DNA from 4 places in the Rhodopseudomonas sp. P1 genome. Region 3 is predicted to be linked to each of the others. Evidence: riboswitches for the same ligand, from Rfam matches in the RefSeq annotation. Region 3 holds a riboswitch; each other region holds the start of a gene.
What was found. A riboswitch is a leader RNA that binds a small molecule or an ion and turns the genes downstream of it on or off. The one in region 3 is predicted to bind cobalamin.
Positions count from the first base shown of each region.

Region 1: linked by a shared signal. The riboswitch ahead of LRC39_RS02075 (TonB-dependent receptor) and the one ahead of LRC39_RS05270 (cysteine-rich small domain-containing protein) in region 3 are both predicted to bind cobalamin.
Region 2: linked by a shared signal. The riboswitch ahead of LRC39_RS10735 (ABC transporter substrate-binding protein) and the one ahead of LRC39_RS05270 (cysteine-rich small domain-containing protein) in region 3 are both predicted to bind cobalamin.
Region 4: linked by a shared signal. The riboswitch ahead of LRC39_RS03670 (DUF1636 domain-containing protein) and the one ahead of LRC39_RS05270 (cysteine-rich small domain-containing protein) in region 3 are both predicted to bind cobalamin.

Region 1 covers NZ_CP088006.1:432,695-438,591, reverse strand. The annotation lists gene typA (translational GTPase TypA) at 1-194, opposite strand, end outside; gene LRC39_RS02080 (hypothetical protein) at 809-1,636, shown strand; cobalamin riboswitch at 2,765-2,960, shown strand; gene LRC39_RS02075 (TonB-dependent receptor) at 3,070-5,346, shown strand; gene LRC39_RS02070 (PepSY domain-containing protein) at 5,351-5,897, shown strand, end outside.
Region 2 covers NZ_CP088006.1:2,309,177-2,315,073, reverse strand. The annotation lists gene LRC39_RS10745 (cobyrinate a,c-diamide synthase) at 1-1,125, shown strand, start outside; gene cobA (uroporphyrinogen-III C-methyltransferase) at 1,125-1,874, shown strand; gene LRC39_RS10735 (ABC transporter substrate-binding protein) at 1,910-2,749, opposite strand; cobalamin riboswitch at 2,876-3,076, opposite strand; gene LRC39_RS10730 (hypothetical protein) at 3,199-3,522, opposite strand; gene LRC39_RS10725 (zinc-dependent alcohol dehydrogenase) at 3,697-4,869, shown strand; gene LRC39_RS10720 (ferritin-like domain-containing protein) at 5,039-5,521, opposite strand; gene LRC39_RS10715 (cysteine hydrolase family protein) at 5,605-5,897, opposite strand, start outside.
Region 3 covers NZ_CP088006.1:1,130,191-1,136,087, forward strand. The annotation lists gene LRC39_RS05260 (Crp/Fnr family transcriptional regulator) at 11-742, opposite strand; gene LRC39_RS05265 (histidine phosphatase family protein) at 920-1,495, shown strand; cobalamin riboswitch at 1,548-1,746, shown strand; gene LRC39_RS05270 (cysteine-rich small domain-containing protein) at 1,939-2,274, shown strand; gene LRC39_RS05275 (acyl-CoA dehydrogenase family protein) at 2,338-3,483, opposite strand; gene LRC39_RS05280 (MarR family winged helix-turn-helix transcriptional regulator) at 3,647-4,090, opposite strand; gene LRC39_RS05285 (substrate-binding domain-containing protein) at 4,250-5,434, shown strand; gene LRC39_RS05290 (amidase) at 5,595-5,897, shown strand, end outside.
Region 4 covers NZ_CP088006.1:770,829-776,725, forward strand. The annotation lists gene LRC39_RS03650 (hypothetical protein) at 1-395, shown strand, start outside; gene LRC39_RS03655 (YbhB/YbcL family Raf kinase inhibitor-like protein) at 566-1,054, shown strand; gene bluB (5,6-dimethylbenzimidazole synthase) at 1,582-2,253, opposite strand; gene cobT (nicotinate-nucleotide--dimethylbenzimidazole phosphoribosyltransferase) at 2,280-3,335, opposite strand; cobalamin riboswitch at 3,432-3,629, shown strand; gene LRC39_RS03670 (DUF1636 domain-containing protein) at 3,737-4,168, shown strand; gene cobU (bifunctional adenosylcobinamide kinase/adenosylcobinamide-phosphate guanylyltransferase) at 4,165-4,695, shown strand; gene cobW (cobalamin biosynthesis protein CobW) at 4,699-5,703, shown strand; gene cobN (cobaltochelatase subunit CobN) at 5,837-5,897, shown strand, end outside.

The DNA.
Region 1 (5,897 bases), 700 kb from region 3:
TCGCCCCAGACCACCGAGGTGCACTTCGCCAGAATGGTGATGCCACGCTCGCGTTCGAGGTCGTTGGAGTCCATCGCCCGTTCGACCTGGCGCTGGTTGTCGCGATAGGTGCCGGACTGCTGCAGCAGCTTGTCGACAAGAGTGGTCTTGCCGTGGTCGACGTGGGCGATAATAGCGATATTACGGAGGTTCATGGCTCTCTGTCGGTCCTGCGGGCGTTGCCTGATCAGCGCGATCACAGGCACACCGCGCGAATCGCCGAAGGACGCACCGCAGCCAGCCTGTGTCTGAAACGCGCCGGGCAATCGCAATCTGCAATCGCAAAAAACAGGCCCGGCCGAATAGGACCGGGCACCAGCACGCGTTGCGACGCAATATACGCAGAAATCGCGAAATAACAATGACGGTTGCGGATGGACAGACCTGCTTCGGCGCGGTGGCCGCCGGAACGTGCCTCGGAGCACCTCCGTCTTTATGCGGCGTAATGTAGCTATCTCACCACGATAAAAGTCTATAAAAATCAACACCTTATCCATTCAGCGATCACCGCCAAAGAGTGCTGAGCGACGATTCACAACTGTCTCAACCGAGGATTTTCAGTCTTGAAGAAAGAAAGGGAATCGGGCATGCTCCAAAACGACAAACAGCCACCCAGAGGGTGGCCGTTTGAAGCGATCTTCGGCGGTAGAGCAATCCGGCTCGCCGTAGCGAAGGCGGAATCGAGCACCAGCTAGGACCGAGCGTAGGAAGCTTAATTTTAGCGAGATGCTCGGTTCCGGTCAACGACTACCCAATGTCGGGACCAATCGTGGAGACCAGCAAGGCCAGCATACGCGAGCAGCTTGAACGTGAGAGGGTTCGTCTGATGGACGAAGCCGCTCAACGTATCGAGGCGGCGCGAGCGCTTGAAGTCAAGATGGCAAAGCTGGCCGAGCTGGAAAAGCTCGCTGCCGACTACGGCTATCGGCTGACCCCAACTGACGGATCGTCAGAGCCGCCTACCCAGGAGACGACCGCTCCCCCGCCCAAACGGGAGCGTACTGCCACCTCCAACCAGTATGACGGCACGTTCGGCGGACTGATTGACCGGTACCGAAGCGACGAACGGTCCCCGTACAATCAGTTGAAGCATAACGTTCGCAATAACTACGACTTCACCCTTAATCGCCTGCGCAGCGAGATCGGCGCGGAACTGGTCCGAGATTGGAGTGCCGCTCGCGTGCAGCGTCAGTACGACGACAGTTGGGCGGCAAACGGCAAGTTGGCTATGGGCCACGCGGTTGTTGGCAAACTCCGATTGTTAATGACCTTCGGCTCTACGATTCTGAATGATGACGCCTGCACTAGGCTAAGTTCTATCTTGGGGAACATGCGTTTCCCTAGGTCAAGTTCAACGCCGCGTGTTGGGTTGCTGACGGTTGAGCATGTGGACAGCATAAGAAGGCAGGCCCATAGCTGGGGGCTTCATTCCATTGCGCTTGCCCAAGCCTTTCAGTTCGAAGTCCCAGGTCTCCGGCAAATGGATGTTATCGGCGAATGGGTGCCGTTGAGTGAACCGGGCCCCCCTCCGAAATCGCGAAAGGCGACGAAAAGTGGATGCGCGGTCTCCGATGGTCAGACATCGATGAAAACATGATACTTCAAAGGATGCTAAGTGGAGGCCGATTCAGCGAGGAAAGAGCAATCGTTGTCGATCTCAAGAAGTGCCCAAGAGTAATGGAAGAGATTGGCAAGACTCCTCCTTGGCTCAAGAACGGTCCGCTGATTGTGAGCGAGTCGACTGGGCTTCCTTGGAGGCACGCAGAGTATCGGAGAAAATGGCGGCAAATCGCCAATTCAGTTGGCGTTCCAAAAACCGTCAAGAATATGGACAGCGGCCGAACCGGCGATAACCAATCCGCAACCGCTGTGGGGATCTTCGGGTGATATTGCCGGATGCAAAGAAATCCGGGGCCACAAAGGCCCCGGTGGTCTCTCTAACCAAGTGTGGCACCCGCTGACGGGCGGGTCGAAAGGTAGGTGGTACATGACAACATAAAGCTGCCAGATCACCAAAGAGGCTGTCGATCATGTTGGCGCATGGTCGGCAGCTTCTGCGGAGGGCCGGGGCTGGTGCCGCTAGCTGGATTTCCACCCGCGACGCTTGGGTCCAATCCCCAACCGGTCCACCATTTCTAATATCAGATTCAACCGGTTATGTCCACTTGGACGCCGATATGCCTTGGAGTGTTTCACTCTCAACAAATGAGACGCCAGCCTTTTTCCAGAGCCGCTTTCATTGCCGTTAGAATGTTCGCAATCGGCGCGCGGTGGGTCTTTTCAAAATCCTGCACGGTCAAAAGGGACGGCGTCCAGGTCGCCCGTATAGCCCAGCGTCCCGAGAACCAAGTCAATCGCGCCTACGTCGTTCTTGATCTCGGCTAGGCGTTCCCTGATGCGCTGGGCTTCGTTGAACGGTCCGCGCGCTTCGTAAGTAGCCCGTTGACGGTTTGCTCAAATGTCTCGGTTCGGGACCGCTTTATGGTCTCGGTCACGTCAGATCGCCCCTGCCAGCATGTTCGCGCCTTTGGACCGCAACGGCAGCGGCTTAGTAAGTTTGCTGCCTAAGGCCAGGCTTTGTTGCTCAGAGCGCTTGACCCATCTATGTAATGTTATAACGTCACATCCATCGTCGCCGAGATAGGTAATTTCATAGTGCAGCCGCTGCCCCTTGGACTGACTGGATTTTTTCCGTTCGGTTCGTTGACACCGCTGCCGTATGTCCAATACCGTGCCCAGCGACGGTTCCCGAAAGGGATCAATAGGGAACGCGGTGCGGGTCTTCGGGCTCTATTCCGCGGCTGCCCCCGCAACTGTAAGCGGCGAGCCATTCGCCACACGCCACTGGGCTTTCGTCCTGGGAAGGCGGTGAACGGCAACGACCCGCGAGCCAGGAGACCTGCCGTCAGTCGTGGTCACACGCGAGCACATCGGGCGGGGTGTCCTGGTGCGAGTCGAACCGGAGCCCACAAGAAGGCTGCGGCAGACCTGTTTCGCGGTGACGTGCCACGTTAGCCGCGAGCCAAGAAAATGACTCCCGCCGTTCTGCCTCTCGGGCGCAATCGTCGCCTGCTGTCCTCTGTCGCCCTCGTCCCTCTCCTCTGGCCGGTCGACGGCCTTGCGCAAACCGCCTCGGCCAATCCGCGCGGTCTCGACCCGATCGTGGTCGAGGGCCAGACCGTACGTGCCGCCAAGCCGCGCGCGACGGCCAATGCCGGATCGTCGCGCCAGCGCCGCGCCGCCGCACGTCCGGTCGCGACGCCCGCCCCCGCGCCCACTCAGCCGACGACGACCGCGGCGACCGCCCCGACCTTCAACCTCGGCACCCCGTCCTCGACCGGCAGCCGCCTCGGCCTGACGCCGCTGCAGACACCGGCCAGCGTCGAAGTGATTCGCGCCGAAACCATCGCCGAGCGCGGTCAGCACAACGTCATCGACGCTGTGACGCAGAACGCCACGGGCTTCACCGCGAGCCCGCGCCCGGGAAATGGCGGCCTCGCCTTCACCACCCGCGGCTTCACCGGCAACGGCACGGTGATGTCGCTCTACGACGGCACCCGGCTGTATGTCGGCTCCGGCACCATGACGTTCCCGTTCGACACCTGGACGGCGCAGAGCATCGAAGTGCTGCGCGGCCCGGCCTCGGTGATGTATGGCGAAGGCGCGATCGGCGGCGCCATCAACGTGATCTCCAAGAAGCCGCTCGATGTGGCGCGCAACGAAGCCGAGATCTCGCTAGACACCAACCTGACCCGGCGTCTCGCGGTCGACTCCGGCGGCCCGATCAATCCCAATGTCAGCTATCGGCTGGCGGCGATCGGCAACATGTCGGACGGCTGGGTCGACCGTGACAAGACATCGAACGTCGCGGTGTCCGGTTCGGTCCGGGTACAGGCCGCCGACAATCTCGCCTTTACGCTGAGCGAAGACTACGCCGACCGCAGCCCGTCGCGCTATTTCGGCACGCCTTTGGTGAACGGCCGGCTCGACGAGTCGCTGCGCTTCCAGAACTACAATGTCGGCGATGCCTCGATCCGCTATCGCGACAACTGGACCCAGCTCAAGACCGAGTGGGACGTTGCCGAAGGCGTCTCGGTGAAGAACGTCACCTACTATCTCAGCACGCACCGGCACTGGAAGGACGTCGAGAGCTACGCGTTCAGCCCGACCACCGGAAATATCAACCGCAGCTCCTATATCGAGATCTTTCACGACCAGGAGCAGATCGGCAACCGCTTCGACACCACCTTCAAGGGCCATGTCTTCGGCCTCGCCAACGAATTCGTCGCCGGCTTCGACGTCAACCGCATCGCCTTCACCCATACCAACAACTCGCCTTACGCCGGCACTTCCTCGGTGCCCACGTACAATTTCGATCCGGGCACTTTCCTGCCGGTGAGCCCGACACGGCCGAGCTTCCATACGCTGACGACGCAATATGGCGTGTTCGCCGAGAACCGGCTCAGCCTGACCGACCAGCTTTCGCTGATCGGCGGCATCCGCTCTGACAATCCGACGGTGCAGCGCACCGATTTCCTCTCGCCTTCGAACAGCTTCGAGAAGACCTACTCGGCGCCGAGCTGGCGGGTCGGGGCGGTGTACAATCCGATCGAGAACCTCTCGATCTACGGCCAGTATTCGACCGCGGTCGATCCGGTCACCAACCTGATCACCATGACGGGCGTGAACCGCGACTTCTCGCTGTCGACCGGCAAGCAGGTCGAAGTCGGCATCAAGCAGCAGCTCGCCGGCGGTCGCGCCGAATGGACCCTGGCGGCGTATCACATCGTCAAGAACAACCTGCTGGCGCGCGATCCTCAGAACCCCGCCAACACCAATCCGCTGCAGATCGGCCAGCAATCGTCGCGCGGCATCGAAGCCTCGGCCGGCCTCAAGGTCACCGAAACCATCCGGCTCGACGCCAACTTCGCCTGGCTGCGGGCCAAATACGACGACTTCACCCAGGTGGTCGGCGGCCGGGCGGTGAACTACGCCGGCAACGTCCCCAACAACGTGCCGCAGATCGTCAGCAACATCTGGGCGACCTGGGCGTTCGCGCCGGGCTGGTCGGCCAATGCCGGCATCCAGCTCGTCGGCGACACCTGGGCCGACGACGCCAATACGCTGGTGCGGCCGGCCTATAACGTCGTCAATGCCGGGCTGATGTGGAAGCCGGACGCCCGGCAGACGCTGGCACTGCGGGTCTATAATCTGTTCGACACCGTCTATGCGACTTCCGGCGGCACGTCGCAGTGGATCCTCGGCATGCCGCGCACCGCGGAACTCTCCTACAACGTGAAGTTCTAGAGCGATGTCCAGCGTCGTCAGGCGCGCGAAGCGGTGGCTGTATCTCGGCCACCGCTGGCTCGGCATCGCAGGGTGTCTGCTGTTCGCGATGTGGTTCATCTCCGGCGTGGTGATGATGTACGTCGCGTTTCCGCATTTCGACAAAGAAGAACGCTGGGCGGCGTTGCCCGACCTCGCCTGGCAGCGCGTCTTGCTGCCGCCCGATCAGGCGATGCAGGTGGCCGGCGTGACGCACTATCCGCGCGACCTGCGGCTGGTGATGCTCGATACCGAGCCGGTGTACCGTCTGCTCGACTGGAGCGGCCGGCGCACCACCGTCTCGGCGGTCGACGGCCGCAAGATCGATCAAGTCAGCGCCGATCAGGCGCTGGGGATCGCGCGGCACCATCCGGCCGCAGTCGCGCCGCGGCTGATCGAGGCGGTCGATCGCGACCAATGGAGCGTGACGTCGCGCTACGATCCGTTCAGGCCGCTGTACCTGATCGGGCTCGGCGACGCCGCCGGGACAGAGCTCTATGTTGCGTCCCGCGGCGGCGAGATCGTGCTCGATA
Region 2 (5,897 bases), 1.2 Mb from region 3:
GGACGAGACCGCATCACGTCCCTCCTTGATGCTGCGGCGGGCGCCGATCTCTGCCTCGCCGAAGGCGTGATGGGGCTGTTCGACGGCGGCAGCGCGGTCGGCGCGTGGGGCAACGGCGCAACCGCCGATATCGCTGCGTTCACCGGCTGGCCGGTGGTGCTGGTGATCGACGTCGCCGGTCAGGCGCAGTCGGCCGCCGCGCTGGCGCTCGGGTTTGCCCGCTATCGCAGCGATGTGCGCATCGCCGGCGTTATCCTCAACAACGTCGCCAGCCCGCGTCATGAAGCACTTGTCCGCGATGGCTTCGACGCGCACGACATTCCAGTACTCGGGAGTTTCGAGCGGCAACGCGATCTCACGCTGAAGAACCGTCATCTCGGCCTGGTGCAGGCGCGCGAGACCGCGAAGCTTGACACCCGCTTGCAGCAACTCGCCGACAGCGCCATGCGCGGTATCGACCTCGACGCGCTGATCCGCGCTGCGCAGCCGGCGCGTCCGATCGCATCGACGATCCGGCCGCTGACGCCGCCGGGTCAGCGCATCGCGCTGGCGCACGACGACGCGTTCTCCTTCATCTACCCGCACCTCACCGCAGGCTGGCGCGCGGCCGGCGCCGAGATCGTGCCGTTCTCGCCGTTGAGCGACGAAGGCCCAGATCCGTCCTGCGACGCCGGGTGGCTGCCGGGCGGCTATCCCGAGCTACACGCAGGACGCCTCGCGGCAGCGACGCGATTCAAGACAGCGCTCCGCGCGTTCGCGGAGACTCGCCCGGTCCATGGCGAGTGCGGCGGCTACATGACGCTCGGTACAGGCCTGATCGATGCCGACGGCACGCGCCACGCGATGGCCGGACTGCTCGGCCTCGAAACCGACTTCGCCAATCGCAAGCTGCATCTCGGCTACCGGCTCGCGACCTTGCAGGCCGCAGCCGCCGGCCACGCCGCAGGCAGCGTGCTGCGCGGCCACGAATATCACTACGCGCGCGTCGTCACCGTGGCGGACGAGCCGCTCGCCGAGATCCGCGATCCCGCCGGACAGCTCACCGATGAGACCGGCAGCCGCCGCGGACACGTCACTGGCACCTTCTTCCATCTGATCGATGTCGCCGAGGAGGCGATCGCCTGATGTCCAAGTCAATCGAAAGCGCCGCCGCCAACGGCCGCATCACGCTGGTCGGCGCCGGCCCGGGCGATGCCGACCTGCTGACGCTGCGGGCGATCAAGCGGCTGCAGGCCGCCGACGTCGTGCTGTATGACGACCTCGCCGGCGAAGACTTCATGGCCTATCTCGATCCCAATGCCGAGATGGTCGCGGTCGGCAAGCGCGCCGGCCATCCCTCGCCGCGCCAGGACGAAGTCAGCCGCCTCGCAATCAACTACGCGCTCCGCGGCAAGCACGTGGTGCGGCTGAAGGCCGGCGATCCGACGCTGTTTGCCCGCGCCGACGAAGAGCTGCGCGCCGCGCGCGAGGCCGGCATCGCGGTCGAGATCGTACCCGGCATCACCACGGCGACCGCCGCAGCAGCTGCGATCGGTGCATCGCTGACCAAGCGCGGCGTCGCGCGCCGGGTCCAGTTCGTCACCGGCCATGATGTCGACGGGCGCCTGCCGCGCGATCTCGACCTCGCAGCGCTGGCGGATGCGACCGCAACGACCTGCGTCTATATGGGCAAGGCCACCTTCCCGGCCCTCGCGGCCCAACTGATCGCCCGCGGCCTGAGCGCTACGACGCCGGCCGTGATGGTCGAAAGCCTCGGCTCCGATGCGACCAACGTGCAGCGGGGCAGCGTCAGCGAGATCGCCGCCCGCCTCACCGCCGATCGGCCGTCCGGCCCCTGCATGATTTTGTACGGCGCAGCGCTGGAGGAGAGCTGATCGCCAGCACGCGACCGGCGACGACGACGCGTTCTCTACCGCGGCGCGGCAGCCGCAACGCCTCGTCTCTGGCTGATCTGCACGATCGCGTCGGATAGTCGATCGAGCGCAACCGGCAGCATCGCGCCGCCGCAGACCGTGAGCTGATCGGGAACAACGATCCGTCGGCTCGCCGGATAGGCCTGCTGGATCGCGGGATGCAGCAGCAGAGCCTTGCCCTGATCTTCAGCCACCGGCTGCTCTTCGGATACGAGTAAAAGGTCCGGCCGCGATGCGACGATCGCTTCAAGCGAGGCGAAGCCGCCATAGGCGAAACCAAGGTCGGACGCCGCATTCGACAGGCCAGCGGTCTGCAGCAGCGAGCTGAGCAGACTATCGCCGCCGGTCACCCAGCCGCGCCGCGATAGCGCCAGCACCCGGCCCTGCCACCGCGAGGCGGTGCGCCGTGCCCGCTCCGCGGCCTGATCGACCGACGCGATCATCGCGTCCGAGCGTTCAGGATGGCCGACCAGCGCGCCAACCCGCCGGATCTGCAGTTTCACCTCGTCGATCGTCCGCGGCACGTCGAACTCTTCGACCGGAATGTTCTGCGCGCGCAGCAGCTCGCGCGTGGCACGCTTGCCGTAGCGGCCGGCCAGCACCACGTCGGGTGCGAGCATCAACAGATCCTCAGCTTCACCGGACAGCCTCGGAAATCGCTCAGCCTCCTTGGCGAGCCACGACAGCCTCGGATCACGCGCATACGGTCCGAGGCCAGCGATCTGGTCGGCATCAGCCAGGGCGATCAGCAACTGATCGGTGCACATGTTGATCGAGGCGATCCGCTTGGAGGCGGCGAACGCCGGCGAGGCCAGCAAACCAACCGCGGCGACCATCAGCAACAAGCGGGAACGCCAGCGAGGCGCACGCCGGTCACGCAACGCGACGGGCGGCCGGACGCCGCAATGCGGCGCAATTGTTCTGTTCAAGACGACATCCTCCGCCGGCCCATCGCCGAACGAGTTGCACACCATGCACCGGCCGGTCTCCTGGCTCGCGGATATCCGTCGCGTCCGCCTTCCCGGCCGGTTCGGCCAGTGGCATTCAAGGACGCTCCGATCCGCCCACAGTTGCGAGGGCAGCTGCGGCATTGGGGCATCGCCCCGCACCGCATTCCCGTTTCACCTCTCTCAGCGAGAGGCACCGGTACACGTCTGGGTTAAGCACGTCGCCCAGCCCCCGGCAAGACGACCATCTTCCGCAGTCTTGCTGGCAAGCAAAAAGCCGGGAGGTGCAGTCAGGCACCACCCGGCTTGAACTTCACGGCTTCTCGCCGCCGGTTCGCTTACTTTCGCATCGGCGTGGTTGCGCCCGACTGGCCGTCCGAGCTCGGCGTCGTCGAATTGGTCGCGCCGTGGGCGCTGCCCGAGCCCTGACCACCACGATCGGAGTTCGACGGGCCGCCACCGCCCGCGCCGCCGCCAGCCGCGCCACCGGCACCCGCGCCTGCTCCACCGGCTCCTGCGCCGGCACCGCCGGCCCCGGCACCACCACCCGCGCCGCCGCCGGCCCCACCGCCGCCACCACCGCCTTGCGCCATCACTTGGCTTGCGCCAAGCGCCAGCACTGCGAGCACGGCCATCACTGTCGTCGTCTTCCGCACCATCATCGTCGCTCCTGTCATTGTTCTGATTGCTGAGTTGCGCAGAGGCCAACGGAGCTTCGGAGACGCCGTTCCTAACTAACCAGTCACGTCTTCAGGTCGCGGCGTTCCAGCCGAGCAACAGGAACAACCGACCCTGTTCGGCTTTTCCCCTCGCCATCAAACGACGAGGACCTGCAGATGAAAGCTCTGACCTGGCACGGCAAGAACGACATCCGCTGCGAGAGCGTGCCGGATCCGAAAATCGAACACGGCCGCGATGCGATCATCAAAGTGACGGCCTGCGCGATCTGCGGTTCGGACCTGCACCTGATGGACGGAATCATGCCGTCGATGCAAAGCGGTGACGTGCTCGGCCACGAGACCATGGGTGAAGTCGTCGAGGTCGGTTCCGAGAATACCAAGCTCAAGGTCGGCGATCGGGTGGTGGTCCCATTCACCATCTCCTGCGGCGAATGCTTCTTCTGCCAGCGCGGCTTCTATTCAGGCTGCGAGCGATCGAATCCCAACGCCAAGGCGGCTGAGAAGATGTGGGGCCATTCGCCCGCTGGCCTGTTCGGCTACTCGCATATGCTCGGCGGCTATGCCGGTGGTCAGGCCGAGTATCTGCGGGTGCCGTATGCCGACGTCGGTCCGATCAAAGTGCCCGATGGACTGACCGACGAGCAGGTCCTGTTCCTGTCCGATATCTTCCCGACCGGTTTCATGGCAGCGGACTTCTGCGATCTCAAAGGCGGCGAAACCGTCGCGGTGTGGGGCTGCGGCCCGGTCGGCCAGATGGCAATCAAGAGCGCCTTCCTGCTCGGCGCCGAACGCGTGATCGCGATCGACACGGTACCGGAGCGCATGGAGATGGCGCGGCAATCCGGCGCGATCGTGATCAATTTCATGGACGACGACGTCTACGACAAGATCCAGGATCTCACCAACGGCCGCGGTGCCGATGCGTGCATCGACGCTGTCGGCACCGAAGCCGCCGCAATGGCGAGCTTCGACTCGATGGTCGACCGCGTGAAGATGGCCACCTTCATGGGCACCGACCGGCCGCACGTGTTGCGTCAAGCGATCCATTGCTGCCGAAACTTCGGCACAGTGTCGATCGTCGGCGTCTATGGTGGGCTACTCGACAAGATCCCGATGGGCTCGGCGATCAACCGCGGCCTGACGATGCGGATGGCGCAGACTCCGGTGCAGCATTATCTGCCGCAACTGCTCGGCCGAATCCAAAAAGGCGAGATTGATCCTTCGTTCGTGATCACCCACCGCGCCACGCTGGAAGACGGCCCGGAACTCTACAAGACCTTCCGCGACAAGAAGGACGGCTGCATCAAGGTGGTGATGAAACCAAGCTGAGCGCGCTCAGCTCATAGAGCGACATGCAACGACTTCATCATGGCCGGGATCGCCCGGCCATCGTCGTTCTAGGAGGGACCGAGTCCGGCGGTTCAAGGCATCAACGCAAATGGCCGGGCTGAGCCCGGCCACAATCTTCCGATCCATCAGGATTACAAACTCAGGCCGCCTAGGCCTGAACGTAGGATCGTGTGACACTGTCGATGTTCTGGTCGATCCACGCCGCCATAGCTTCTTCTTCCTTCAGCGACGCCTGCAGCAGCGGCTTAGCCGAACCGAAGCCGGCGATGTCGGCGAGCGCCAATAGCGACTTGTAGGCGGCGATTTCGAAGTGCTCGAAAGCGTTGTTGGCGAAGGTGTTCTTCAGGATCTCATCGGGCATCACGGTGTGAGCCAGCGCGGCCATATTGCCCATGAACGACTGCGTGGTGTCCTTCAGCATCGAGGCGCTTTCGCCGCAGGCGGACAAGCACTCGTCGAGCCGCTTGAGCTGACCTTCGGTTTCCCGCAAATGCTGCTGCACCCGGGCCTTGACTTCCGGATAGTCGTCGAGCCGTTCGGACTGCCGCTCCATCATCTCCCGCGCCTGGGTCTCCATGGCGTGAGCGTTGCGCAGCCCGGTAACAAAGATCTCACGTGCGTCCTGAGCCATTCTTCAGTCTCCAGTTGAAATGATCGCGCGTTCAACGTGGCCGGATGTACACCGTTCCTATCGGAACCCGGCCTTCGTCTGCGTCATAGCTTCCAGAGATCGAACAGCATCTCCCGACTGACGAGATCGATCTGCTGACCGTATCGGGTGCGGTACATCGTCATCAGTGCGTCATGACCAGGGTCGGACGAGCTACACAGCGCATCCTCGACAAGCACGACGCGAAAGCCGAGATCGACGGCATCAAGCACCGTCGCGAGTACGCAGACGTCGGTTTCGGCCCCCGTGATCACAACGGTGCCGATGCCACGTTCGACCAGAAGCGATGCCAGAGGCGAATGCTTGAAGGCGGAGTACACCGGCTTGTCGATCACCT
Region 3 (5,897 bases):
CCGGAGCGCCTCAGCGCGCCGGTGCGCGCTTCAGGTGCAGGTAGCCGGGATCGAATTCGCCGATCTTGGCGAGCCCCTGCCAGTTGCGGATCGTCAGCACCCCATAGCGGAAGTCCATCGTCTTCGACGCCCGCAGCGACGAGATGGTGCGGTTGACGGTCGCGATCGCCATGCCCAGCGTGTCGCCGAGCTGGGCGAGGCTGATCGGGAGCTGCATCGAGTTACCGTCGGTCAGCTTCGAGACCTCGGCGCGGTAGAACAATTCGCAGAACAGGTGCGCCATCCGCGCCTTCATCGTCCGGGCCGAATTGTTGGTGATCGCTTCGCGGAAAATCGCCGCGTCCACAAGGGTTTCGCGCCAGATCGCAAAGCCGAGCCCGGGCCGGGCTTCGAACATCCGCAGGATCTCCCGATGCGGGATGATCGCCGTCACCGCGTGCCCAATCGCACACAGCGAATGATCCATCCGCTCCAAAAAAACCCCCTGCGCATCCGGCAGGTCACCGACCATGTGAAACGACAGGAATTGGCGGCGGCCGTTTCGCTGCAAATGATACCGTCCGACCATGCCTTCGACGACGAGCGCGGCGCCCTTCGGCGTTTCGCCTTGGCGGATCAGATCCTCGCTGCTCTCGAGCTCCCGCAGCGTAAAACTCAAATTGCGGATCGCGGTGAGGTCATCGGCCGACAGACGGGAATGCTCGCGCAGTTTGTCGATCAGCACGCGATGGACATCCTTCATGGTCCGCCTTTCAAGTTAGATCATCTGATAGGGTTGATGGAACTTGGGGGCTTCAACTCCGAGAGGCGGCAGAGGTTGCTATTTTTTTGGACGCCGGGCGGTAGCGGTCGTCGTCGCTTGCGAGGCATGGCTCCGACGTGCTCTGTCGGACGGATCATGACTGCGCGAGGATGACCGATGAGCGACTTCAGCCGGCTGTGGCTGGTGCGGCATGCGCCGGTGGATGGGCCAAAGGGCGTGATTCACGCTCCCGACGCGCCGGTCGATCTCGGCGACACTGCGGTGCTCGCTGCGCTCTGCGAGCAACTGCCGCACGATGCGACGGTGGTCGCAAGCCCCAGCCGGCGCACGCGCGAGACCGCCGCAGCACTCCGCTTCGATGCGATGCTCGACCCCGATTTCCGCGAGCAGGATTTTGGCAGCTGGACCGGGCGCCGTCACGACGATCTGTCGCGCGAACTCGGCCCTACCTACGATGCATTCTGGCAGGATGCGGCGCGCTTGGCGCCGCCGGGCGGCGAGAGCTTCGTCGATCAGATCGAACGGGTGCGGCGCGGTCTGGCGCGGCTGCCCGGTGGTGACGTCGTGCTGGTGGTACACTCCGGCACCATTCGCGCCGTGCTGGCGATTGCCCTTAAGACATCCCCCGAGGCTGCGCTGAGCTTTGTGATCGATCCGCTGTCGCTGACGCAGATCGACCGGCTGGGCTCGTCCGGTTGGCGGATCGTCTGGGTCAATCGCGTAGTCGGTTAGGCTGGCCGTTTAGAACGAAGCCTTTTTGCTTGCACAGGCTGCAGCCCCGTGCTCTGGTTTTGACGTCTTCGGTGCCTCGCGTGCGAGGTGAAACTGGGAATACGGTGCGGTGTTTTTCGCCAAATCCGTAGCTGCCCCCGCAACTGTAAGCGGATCTGTCCGGATCATATGCCACTGACGCCATCGGCGTCGGGAAGGCGATCCAGACGACATCCGTGAGCCAGGAGACCGGCCGAAGACGGAAGCATCTAACCGATCGACGGCGGGTCGAGAGCGGAGCAGCGATGACCGAATTCTCTTAGCAGGCAAAGCCGCGCGCGGCGCAGGAGCAGCGTCACGCGACGCTTGGCATCGCCTAGCACTCATCCCCCTTCAATCAGAATCAGCCACAGCGCCGCTGCGATCGAGCTGGCGGCCCATTGCTGCGGCGCGAGGGAACGGTCATGGAGCCGAAAGACACAACGACCAACGAAGCCTTTAAGGGCTTCACCAACGAGGCCTGCCCGTTTCTGCCGTGCCATCGCGGCGTCGAGCGGGAATTCAACTGCCTGTTCTGTTACTGCCCGCTGAGCGCCTATCAGTGCCCCGGCCCCTACAAGACCTTCGTCGATCGCAATGGGCTGACGCGCAAGGATTGTTCGGACTGCACCCTGCCGCACAACGGCTATCGGCGCTCTTGGAATTTTATCCAGCGCTGGCTGGAGCGGCCGGTGCCATGGGATAGCCAGCCCCAGGATCCGCGCCGTCTCAAGCGCGAAGTCTCGGAAAGCGGCGACTGAACACTGCCGGCGCCTCCGCACCGCTGAATTGCAGCAGTAGCGGAGGCGCCTGCATTGTTCGCGTTAGAGCGAGCGAGCGATCAGCAGCTTCATCACCTCGTTGGTGCCGCCGTAGATCTTCTGGATCCGCGAGTCGATGAACATCCGGCCGATCGGATACTCCTGCATGTAGCCGTAGCCGCCGTGCAGTTGCAGGCACTCGTCCACGGTCTCGACCTGCTTCTGCGTCGTCCACCATTTCGCCATCGAGGCGGTGACGGCGTCGAGATTGCCGGCGATCAGCTGCACCAGGCAGTAATCAACGAACACCCGCGCGATGAAGGCTTCGGTCTTGCGCTCGGCGAGCGCGAAGGCGGTGTTCTGGAATTCGATGATCGGCTGGCCGAAGGCTTTGCGTTCCTTGGTGTAGTCCGAGGTCAGAGCGACCGCGCGTTCCATTGCCGCCACCGCGCCGATCGCGATGATCAGCCGCTCCTGCGGCAGCTGCTGCATCAGCTGCACGAAGCCCTTGCCCTCTTCGCCGCCGAGCAGGTTCTGCTTCGGCGTGCGGGCATTCTCGAAGAACAGTTCGGAGGTGTCGGAGGCGTGCAGGCCGATCTTGTCGAGGTTGCGGCCGCGCTTGAAGCCGGGGTTGTCCTTGGTCTCCAGTACGATCAGCGATAGCCCCTTGGCGCCTGCGCCGCCGGTGCGGGCAACCACGATGATCAGGTCGCAGTTCTGGCCGTTGGTGATGAAGGTCTTCTGGCCGTTGATGACATAGTCGTCGCCATCGAGCTTGGCGGTGGTGCGCACGCTCTGAAGGTCCGAGCCGGTGCCGGGCTCGGTCATCGCGATTGCGCCGATCAACTCGCCGCGCGCCATGCCGGGCAGCCAACGCCGCTTCTGCTCTTCCGAGCCGTAGTTGAGGATGTAGTGCGCCACGATGCCGCTCGACACGGTGACGCCGGACAGCGCGTCGGGGACGATCTTCTCCATGTCCTCATAGACCGCGGCATCGTAGGCGAAGCTGGCGCCGAGCCCGCCATACTCTTCCGGAACGCTGGGCAGCAGCGCCCCCATCTCGCCGAGCTTCAGCCAGGCCGAGCGATCGACCATCTTCTGCTTGCGCCACTTGTCGCCATGGGGTGCGAGGTCCTTGGCGAGGAATTTGCGAAACTGGTCGCGGAACGTGTCCAGCTCTTCGGTCATCCAGGGTGATCGGTATTCCATGTTTCCTCACTCGAATGGGCGGCCGCTTGGCACGGCGCATCGCCCGCTGATCTAAGCCAGTTCGGCGGTGCAGGATAGACGTTGCGACCGCCGTATCTTGCGGCGTGTCGCTGCAGGCGGCTGCGCTGTTCGCAGCCGCAGCATCCGCGACGATGGAGGGCGCTCAGGTGGCGCTGTCGATCAGGCTTTCAAGCAGCCGCTTCAGCTCGGCAGTGGCCTTGTCGCCGTAGTTTTCGGCGATATGCGCCTCTTGGCTCAGCGCCAACGTATTGAGACGCTGGGTCAGAGCTTTGCCGCGGTCGGAGGTGTACATCAGCACCTTGCGGCGATCCTCCGGATCCTGGACGCGATACACCAGCGAATCCGAAACCATTCGGTCGATCATCTTGGTCAGGGTCGGATGATTGAGCAGCACCGCCTCGGCGAGTTCGCCCATCGAATGGCCCTTGCCGTCGGACAGCACCTTGAGGATGCGCCATTGCTCGACCGGCACCCCTTCGCTGCGTAGCCGTGCTTCGAGCTGGCGGTTGATCTCCCGATTGGCCTGCGCCAGCAGATAGGCGAGGTGCTCGGTGATCGGCGGATTGCGGGTCGGCGATTTGGCCACGATGAGACTTTATCGTTCCGTCTGAGTGAATCGGATGCGCAGTTTGCTGCATCTATATGCACAGCAATCCTTGAAGATTCAATATTTTCGAATAGCATCGATCGTCGAACCCGGGGAGGGGACTTCGGCGGGGATCACCCGCACCAGGCAGGAGAGGGCGTGCTTTCGGCTGTCGATCTCGGACATAGTGGCGCCTATGGAGTGCCGCCGCTCGGTTTTCTCGAGCGCGGCGCGCTTACCGATGCGCGTTGGGTGGAAGGGCCGGGAGACGGCGGCGGCGCGGCCTCGCGCCGCGCACGCAACAAGCTTCGCGTTGCGAATTTCGTCACCTTCCAGGGCTCGCCTGGGCTGTGGGGGCCGGCCTCGACCAATGCGGCGCTGCTCGCGGCTGCGGAAATCAACAAGCGCGGCGGCATCCTGGGCCGCGAGGTCGAACTGGTGTTCAGCGATGCCGGCGGTCCGATCGAGGACGTCGCTCGGCGGGTCGCTCTGGCGGTCGACTACGACGACGTCGATATCGTGATGGGCTCGCACATCAGTGCAGTGCGGGTAGCACTGCGGAACGCCATCCGAGGTCGCGTGCCCTATATCTACACGCCGGTCTATGAAGGCGGCGAGCGTGCTCCCGGCGTGATGGCGATCGGGGAGACGCCGCGCTGGCAGAGCCGGCCGGCGATCGACTGGCTGGCCCAGGAGAGAAGGGCGCAGCGCTGGTACCTGATCGGCAGCGATTACGTCTGGCCATGGCTGTCGCATCGCGCTGTCAAGAAGTACATCAAGGAGGCGGGCGGCAAGGTGGTTGGTGAGGAGTTCGTGCCGCTCGGCGAGGACGATCACGAACGGCACCTCGACCGGATTCGCGCCGCTCGACCCGATGTCGTACTGATTTCGCTGATCGGCAACGACAGCGTGACGTTCAATCGTTCCTTCGCCGAAGCTGGGCTTTCGAGCCATATCCTCCGGTTGGCCGGTGCGATGGACGAGACGGTGCTGCTGGGCATCGGCGCGGACAATACCGAGAATCTGTTCTGCGCCTCGGGCTATTTCGGCTGCTACGACTGCGCTGCCAATGATGCGTTTCGCGATTCTTATCGCCGGATGTTCGGGGCGACCGCGCCGCCGATCGGGTCGGTCGGGCAGTCCAACTATGAAGGTTTGCGATTTCTGGCGACGATTGCCGAAAAGGCGCAGACGCTGCAGGCCCGCTCGCTGCTGCAGGCAGCGCGCAATGTTGTGTACCAGGGCGGCCGCGGCGACGTGACGATCAGGGACGGCCGTGCACGGATGACGATGCACCTTGCCGAGGCCGACGGCCTGGATTTCAAGCTGCTCCGCACCTTCTAGACGGCGCCACTCGCGTTCGCGCTATTCAGTCGCAAAATAATACTTGAAACGGAAAATATTTCCGTATGTATTATCGCTGTGACGCGGCGCCGTTCGCGCGAGCCGCTCCAGGCCTTCCCCGGGCCGCATCGCCGATCCGCCTACGCGCAGGAGAATGATCTTGGCCGTTTCGCTTCCCACCCCGACGCAGCTTCTCGAAGTCGCCGATCAGTGCGGCCTGTCGCTCACCGACGAGGACATCGTCTCGTTTCGCGGGCTGATGCAGCCGTCGATCGATGCCTACAATGTTGTTGCGGCGCTGCCCGACGAAGTGCCCTTGGTGAAGTACCCGCGCACGCCCGGCTACACACCGGGCCCGGACGAGAACCAGCGTAATGCCTGGTATCGCAAGGCGAGCGTGCAGGGCGCGTCCTCAGGCAAGCTCAAAGGCAAGACGGTCGCGCTGAAGGACAACATCATGCTG
Region 4 (5,897 bases), 360 kb from region 3:
ATCGCCGCGGTCCGAGCGGCGGCGGGACCGTGGTCCGGGTCGAGCCGCCGTTCGGGTCGGCGCTCGTCGCCAGCGGCATTCTCGAACGGCACGGCGGCAAAGAGGCAGGTGCGACGAGCACCGCTGGCTCTACGGCGCCGGCCCTCGCGCAGCCGGCGAGGACTGAAGCCCAGCCGGTCCCCGATCCTGCGGCGCAGGCATTCAAGTCGGCGCCAGCGGCATCACCGGCGCGGCCGGCCCAACCTCAGGCTCGGCGCGAGGAGTTGCGCAGCGGTCCGCGGACCGTGTCGGAATGGCTCGGGATTCCGCTGCTGATCAATTCCAACACCTTCTTTTCCGGTTTTCCGCTGCTGTTGAGGCCGTCCCGCAAGGCGCCGGCGGCTAAGCCGGAATAATCGGCGAATTTGTCGCCGGCCCCGAGCCGCGCATGAGCTTCCGTCGCCCGTTTCGGCTTGCTAGCATCGCGTCGCCTCGCCGCCCGGCGGGGACCACGACATCAGCGACCCGATGACGTGCGCTGCGCGCCAGCCGGCGTGCGCGCCCGCATGCGGCAGGAGTGCAGGCCATGAAGCTCACCAGTCCCGACATCGCCGAAGGCGCAACGATCGCCCACGAGCAATTGTTCAACAGCTTCGGCTGCACCGGCGCCAACGTCTCGCCGGCGCTGAGCTGGAGCGACGCGCCCGCCGGCACCAAGAGCTTCGCGGTGACGATGTACGATCCCGATGCGCCGACCGGCAGCGGCTGGTGGCATTGGGTGGTGTTCAACATTCCGGCCACGACGACGTCGCTGCCGAAGGGCGCGGGCGATATCGCGAAGGGGTTGATGCCCGAAGGCACGATCCAGGGCCTGACGGATTTCGGCGTGCCCGGTTACGGCGGCCCGTGCCCGCCGCCGGGCGACAAGCCGCACCGCTATCAGATCACGGTATTCGCGGTCGACGTCGAAAAGCTGCCGAACGCTGGCGCCACCGCGATGCCGGCGCTGGTCGGCTTCGATCTCAACTTCCACACCCTGGCGAAGACGACGATCACCGGACTGTTCGGGCGTTAAGCCCGAGCAGATGCCATCCTGTTCGCTGCTGATGCCGGATTGGTCCGGTTATCAGCAACGACGGAAGTGAAGCGTAAAGGCCAGGACGACCGAGACCGCGCCGGTCGTCTTGAAGGCGCTGTGATCAGTTGCTGGCTTCTGAGCTTCGGCTTGACGAGCTGCGCGTGATCGCGGCGGCCGGTCCGCTCGAAAGGCAGGGAATCTGGCGCCATGATCCGTCGGGTGCGCGTTCGTAGGAGCTGCATCCCGACGCCGTCGCTGCGGCCTCGCCGGCGTTGCGCTGATCCTGCTGACCGCGCGCCAGCGCCGGTGCGGCAGATAGGCTCGACGCGACCAGCGCGCCGGCAAACAAAGCGGTCGTCCAAAGGTTGGTAGTTCGCATGTCCGGTCCTCCGTTATCGGAAACGCGGACGGAGTCCTGACGCGCGAATGTGACGATTTCTTGCAAATTGCGGCTCTCGCCGCGATCTTGCCTTAACGATCAACAAACAGCGCGGGCACTCAGTGCGCCCGCGCACCGATGGAACTCAGCGCGACAGCACAATGCGGCCTGCGGTGGTGCGGTCCTGCCAGTGATGGCGCACCAGTTCCGGGTCGACGTGGTGTTCCACCGGCCAGCCGACGCACAGATAGGCGATGAACTTCCAGGTCGCCGGCACGTCGAGCTCGGTGGTGATCGCCTCTGGATCAAGGATCGATACCCAGCCGACTCCGAGGCCGAGCGTCCGCGCGGCGAGCCAGAACGTCTCGATCATCGCCACGACGGAGTAATCGAGCGCTTCGGGCATGGTCTGGCGCCCGACACCGAGACCCTGCGCCGTCTCGCGGTCGCAGAACAGCGCGAACTGCCGCGGCGCGACGTCGATGCCTTCGAGTTTGAGTTTGGCGTACAGCGCCGCACGGTCGCCCTGATACGCGCTCGCCGCCACCTCATTGCAGCGCAGGAAGTTGGCGCGGATCCGCGCCCGCGTCTCGGCCGAGTCGACGCTGATCCAGCGCCACGGCTGGCTGTTGCCGACCGACGGGGCGAGCTGGGCGAGGTCGAGGAGCTGATCGATCAGCTCCGGCGCAACCGGATCGGTCCTGAAGCGGCGGACGTCGCGCCGCCACGCGATCAGCTCGGCGAACTTCTCCCGAAACGCTTCGTCGAACACCGGCGGGTTGGCGTTGGCGGCTGCGATCTCGGCCGGATCGGTCATCGCCGCCATCTTGTTCAGCACCGTACTCACAGCTTGCCCGCCAGCACGTCGGCGAGATCGGCGACGTCGGTGAGCAGCCGCGAGGCCGCGCGCACCAGCGGCACGGCAAGGATCGCGCCGGTGCCTTCGCCGAGCCGCAGCCGCAGATCGAGCAGCGGCGCGGCGTCCATTGCCTGCAGCGCGAGGTCGTGGCCGCGCTCGGCCGAGCGATGGGCGAATACGCAATAATCGCGGGCTTCCGGCGCCAGCCGCACCGCGACCAGCGCCGCGGCCGTGGCGATGAAGCCATCGACGATTACCGGCCGGCGCTGCGATGCGGCGCCCAGCACCGCGCCGGCCATCATGGCAATCTCCAGTCCGCCGAATTCGGCCAGCACCTCCAGCGGTGCGGTGGCGGGGCTGCGCATCGCCGCCTTTTCGATCGCCGCCTTCTTCTTGGCCATGCCGTCGGCATCCTGGCCGGCGCCGATCCCGATGCTCTGGTCGAGCGGCGCCGGGCCGAGGCGGTGCAGCAGCAGCGACGACGAAGCCGTGTTGCCGATCCCCATCTCACCCAGCGCGATCACGTCCGCGCCCGCGGCGATCTCGGCGCGTGCCAGTTCGGCGCCGCGATCGAGTGCCTGGCACGTCTCCGCGACGCTCATCGCCGGCTGACGCGCCGCGTTGGCGGTTCCCATCCGCACCTTGGCGTCGATCAGATCGGGATGCTTCGGCAGATCGGCGGCGACGCCGGCGTCGATCACCCGGACGTCGACATGGTTGGCGGCTGCGAATGCGTTGGCGGTGGCCTTGCCGGCCAAATAGGTCATCACCATCGCTACCGTCACGGCGGACGGATATTGCGACACGCCTTCTTCGGTCAGGCCATGGTCCCCGGCGAACACCATCAGCACCGCATTGTCGGCGCGCGGCGGCTGCGGATGCCGCATCAAGGCCAGTTCGATGGCGAGGTCTTCGATCCGCCCGAGCGAGCCGAGCGGCTTGGCCTTGCCGTCCACCCGCGCCCGCAAGGTTGCTTTCAGCGACGGGTCGACCGGGGTGATCGACGGCGGCTGCCAGGTGACGAGGGTTTCGGTCGGCATCGGATGGTCCTTTGGTTCGGCAAGGCGCGCAACTGAGGCAAACGCGCAAGCCCGGTCAACACCACCTTCGCGTTGTTGACCCGCAACAGCGTCGCAGCTAGCGTGCCCGACGATGGTCCTTCCGCAAGGAAGGTGAAAAGGGAAGCCGGTGGGAGACGCGGTGCGTCTCGATCCCGGAGCTGCCCCCGCAACTGTAAGCGACGAGCCATCGCCGAGGCCACTGGGAATTCCTGGGAAGGCGGCGAATGGCGGCGACTCGCGAGCCAGGAGACCTGCCATCGCGTATTGTGCTTTGAAGGGTCGTCGGGGCGGGGTGCACCGGACGGAAGCAGTGCGGACGGCAAAGGCCTCTCCCGCGCGTTCCGACAAAGCTCGATAGCTGACCCGATGATTCGAGCCCGATGGATTCCGAGCCCCCTGCCGATGTGAGCGCCGATCCGCCGCGCATGCTGCCTGGCGCGCCGGTGATGGTCAGCGTCTGCACCACCTGCAAGACGATCGACGGCGTCGCCGTCGGTGCGCCGATGCTGGAAGCCGTCCGCGCCGCGCTGGCCGGCGCCGGCGCGGTGCAGGTGCGCGCCGTGCAGTGCCTGTCCGCATGCAAGCGTGCCGCCACCGTCGCGGTGTCGAGCGAAGGCGGCTACACCTTCGTGTTCGGCGATCTCGATGGCGCCGGCGGCGCTGACGCTGTGGCGGCGTTCGTGGCCTCCTATCAGGACAGTCACTACGGTCTGGTGCCGTGGCGGCAGCGCCCGGAAGTCCTGCGCAAGGGCACCGTCGTCCGCCTGCCGCCGCCGCAATGGTCTCCCGACGATGGGCGGGCGCCGGCATGAGCGCGCTGATCTCCACCCTGGTGCTGGGCGGCGCGCGCTCCGGCAAATCGGTGTTCGGCGAACGGCTGGTCGCCGAGAGCGGCTTGGCTAGGATCTATCTCGCGACCGCCACCGCCAGCGACGACGAGATGTCCGATCGCATTGCCCACCATCGCGCCCGCCGCGGCGACGGCTGGACCACGATCGAGGAGCCGCTCGGCTTGGTCGATGCGCTGACCCAGCACGCCGGCCGCGGCCGCGCCGTGCTGGTCGATTGCCTGACGCTGTGGCTGTTCAACCTGATGGAAGCCGGCCGCGATCCCGAGGTCGAAGCAAGGCGACTGGCGCGTTATCTCGGCGTCGCCGCCGGTCCGATCGTGCTCGTCTCCAACGAAGTCGGCCTCGGCCTGGTGCCGGAGACGCCGCTCGGCCGCGCCTTCCGCGACGCGCAAGGCCGCCTCAATCAGACCATCGCCGCCGCCGTGCCCAACGTCGCCTTCATCGCCGCCGGCCTGCCGCTGTGGCTGAAACGCCAAACAGGAGAGTAGTTCATGACCGCCCGCGTTCCCGTCACGGTGCTCACCGGTTTTCTCGGCGCCGGCAAGACCACGCTGCTGCGCGCGCTGCTCAATCAGTCGAGCGGCCGCCGCATCGCGGTGATCGTCAATGAATTCGGCGATGCCGGTTTCGACGGCTCGCTGGTCGAGGATTGCGGCGCGTCGGTGTGCGCGCCGGGCGACATCGTCGAACTCACCAACGGCTGCATCTGCTGCACGGTCGCTGACGACTTCATCCCGACGATGGAAAAGTTGTTGAACCGCGACACGCCGCTCGACGCGATCGTGATCGAAACCTCCGGGCTCGCACTGCCGCAACCGCTGCTGAAGGCGTTCGCCTGGCCGGCGGTGAAGACCCGTGCCACCGCCGACGGCGTCGTCACGGTGGTCGACGCGCTGGCGCTGAGTGAAGGCCGGGTGCCGCTCGACGATGACGCGGTGAAGGCGCAGCGTGACGCCACGCATGACGATCCGATCGAGGAAGTGTTCGAAGATCAGCTCGCCTGCGCCGATCTGGTGGTACTGTCGAAGAGCGATCTGGTCGCGCCCGACCAGCTTGCCGCGCTCGAAGCTAAGCTGGCGAGCCGGGTGCGGCCGAACGTCCGCATCGTCCGCTCGCATGGCACGCTGGCGCCGTCGGTGCTGATTGGGCTCGATGCCGAAGCCGAGAATGATCTTGCATCCCGCGCCGGCCATCACGCCGAAGGCGAGGAGCACGATCACGACGATTTCGACTCGCTGGTGATCACCCCGCAGCCGGCGGAGACGCTGGATGCCATGAAGGCGCGGGTCGGCGATGCGCTGGGGCTCGAGGGCGTGCTGCGCGTCAAGGGCCATGCCCGTGTCGCCGGCAAGCCGGCCCCGGTCGTGGTGCAGGCGGTCGGCTCGCGCATCGATCTCGCCTTCGCCCGCCCCGATGCCGAGCGTCCCGACCATCTGGTGGTGATCGGCCTCAAAGGCTTTGACGCCGACGCCGCGCGGCGCGCGCTGGCGGGGTAGTTCATATGCCTCTCCCCGTCATTGCGAGGAGCGAAGCGACGAAGCAATCCAGGGGCAGCGGCCCCGAGTCTGGATTGCTTCGCTTCGCTCGCAATGACGTAGAGAGGGCGGTCGCACAGCAACGGTGCTCCAGATGCACCTGAAGCTCGACACCAGCGTCAGCATCGACGACGGCGACGTTGCGCGCGATCTCG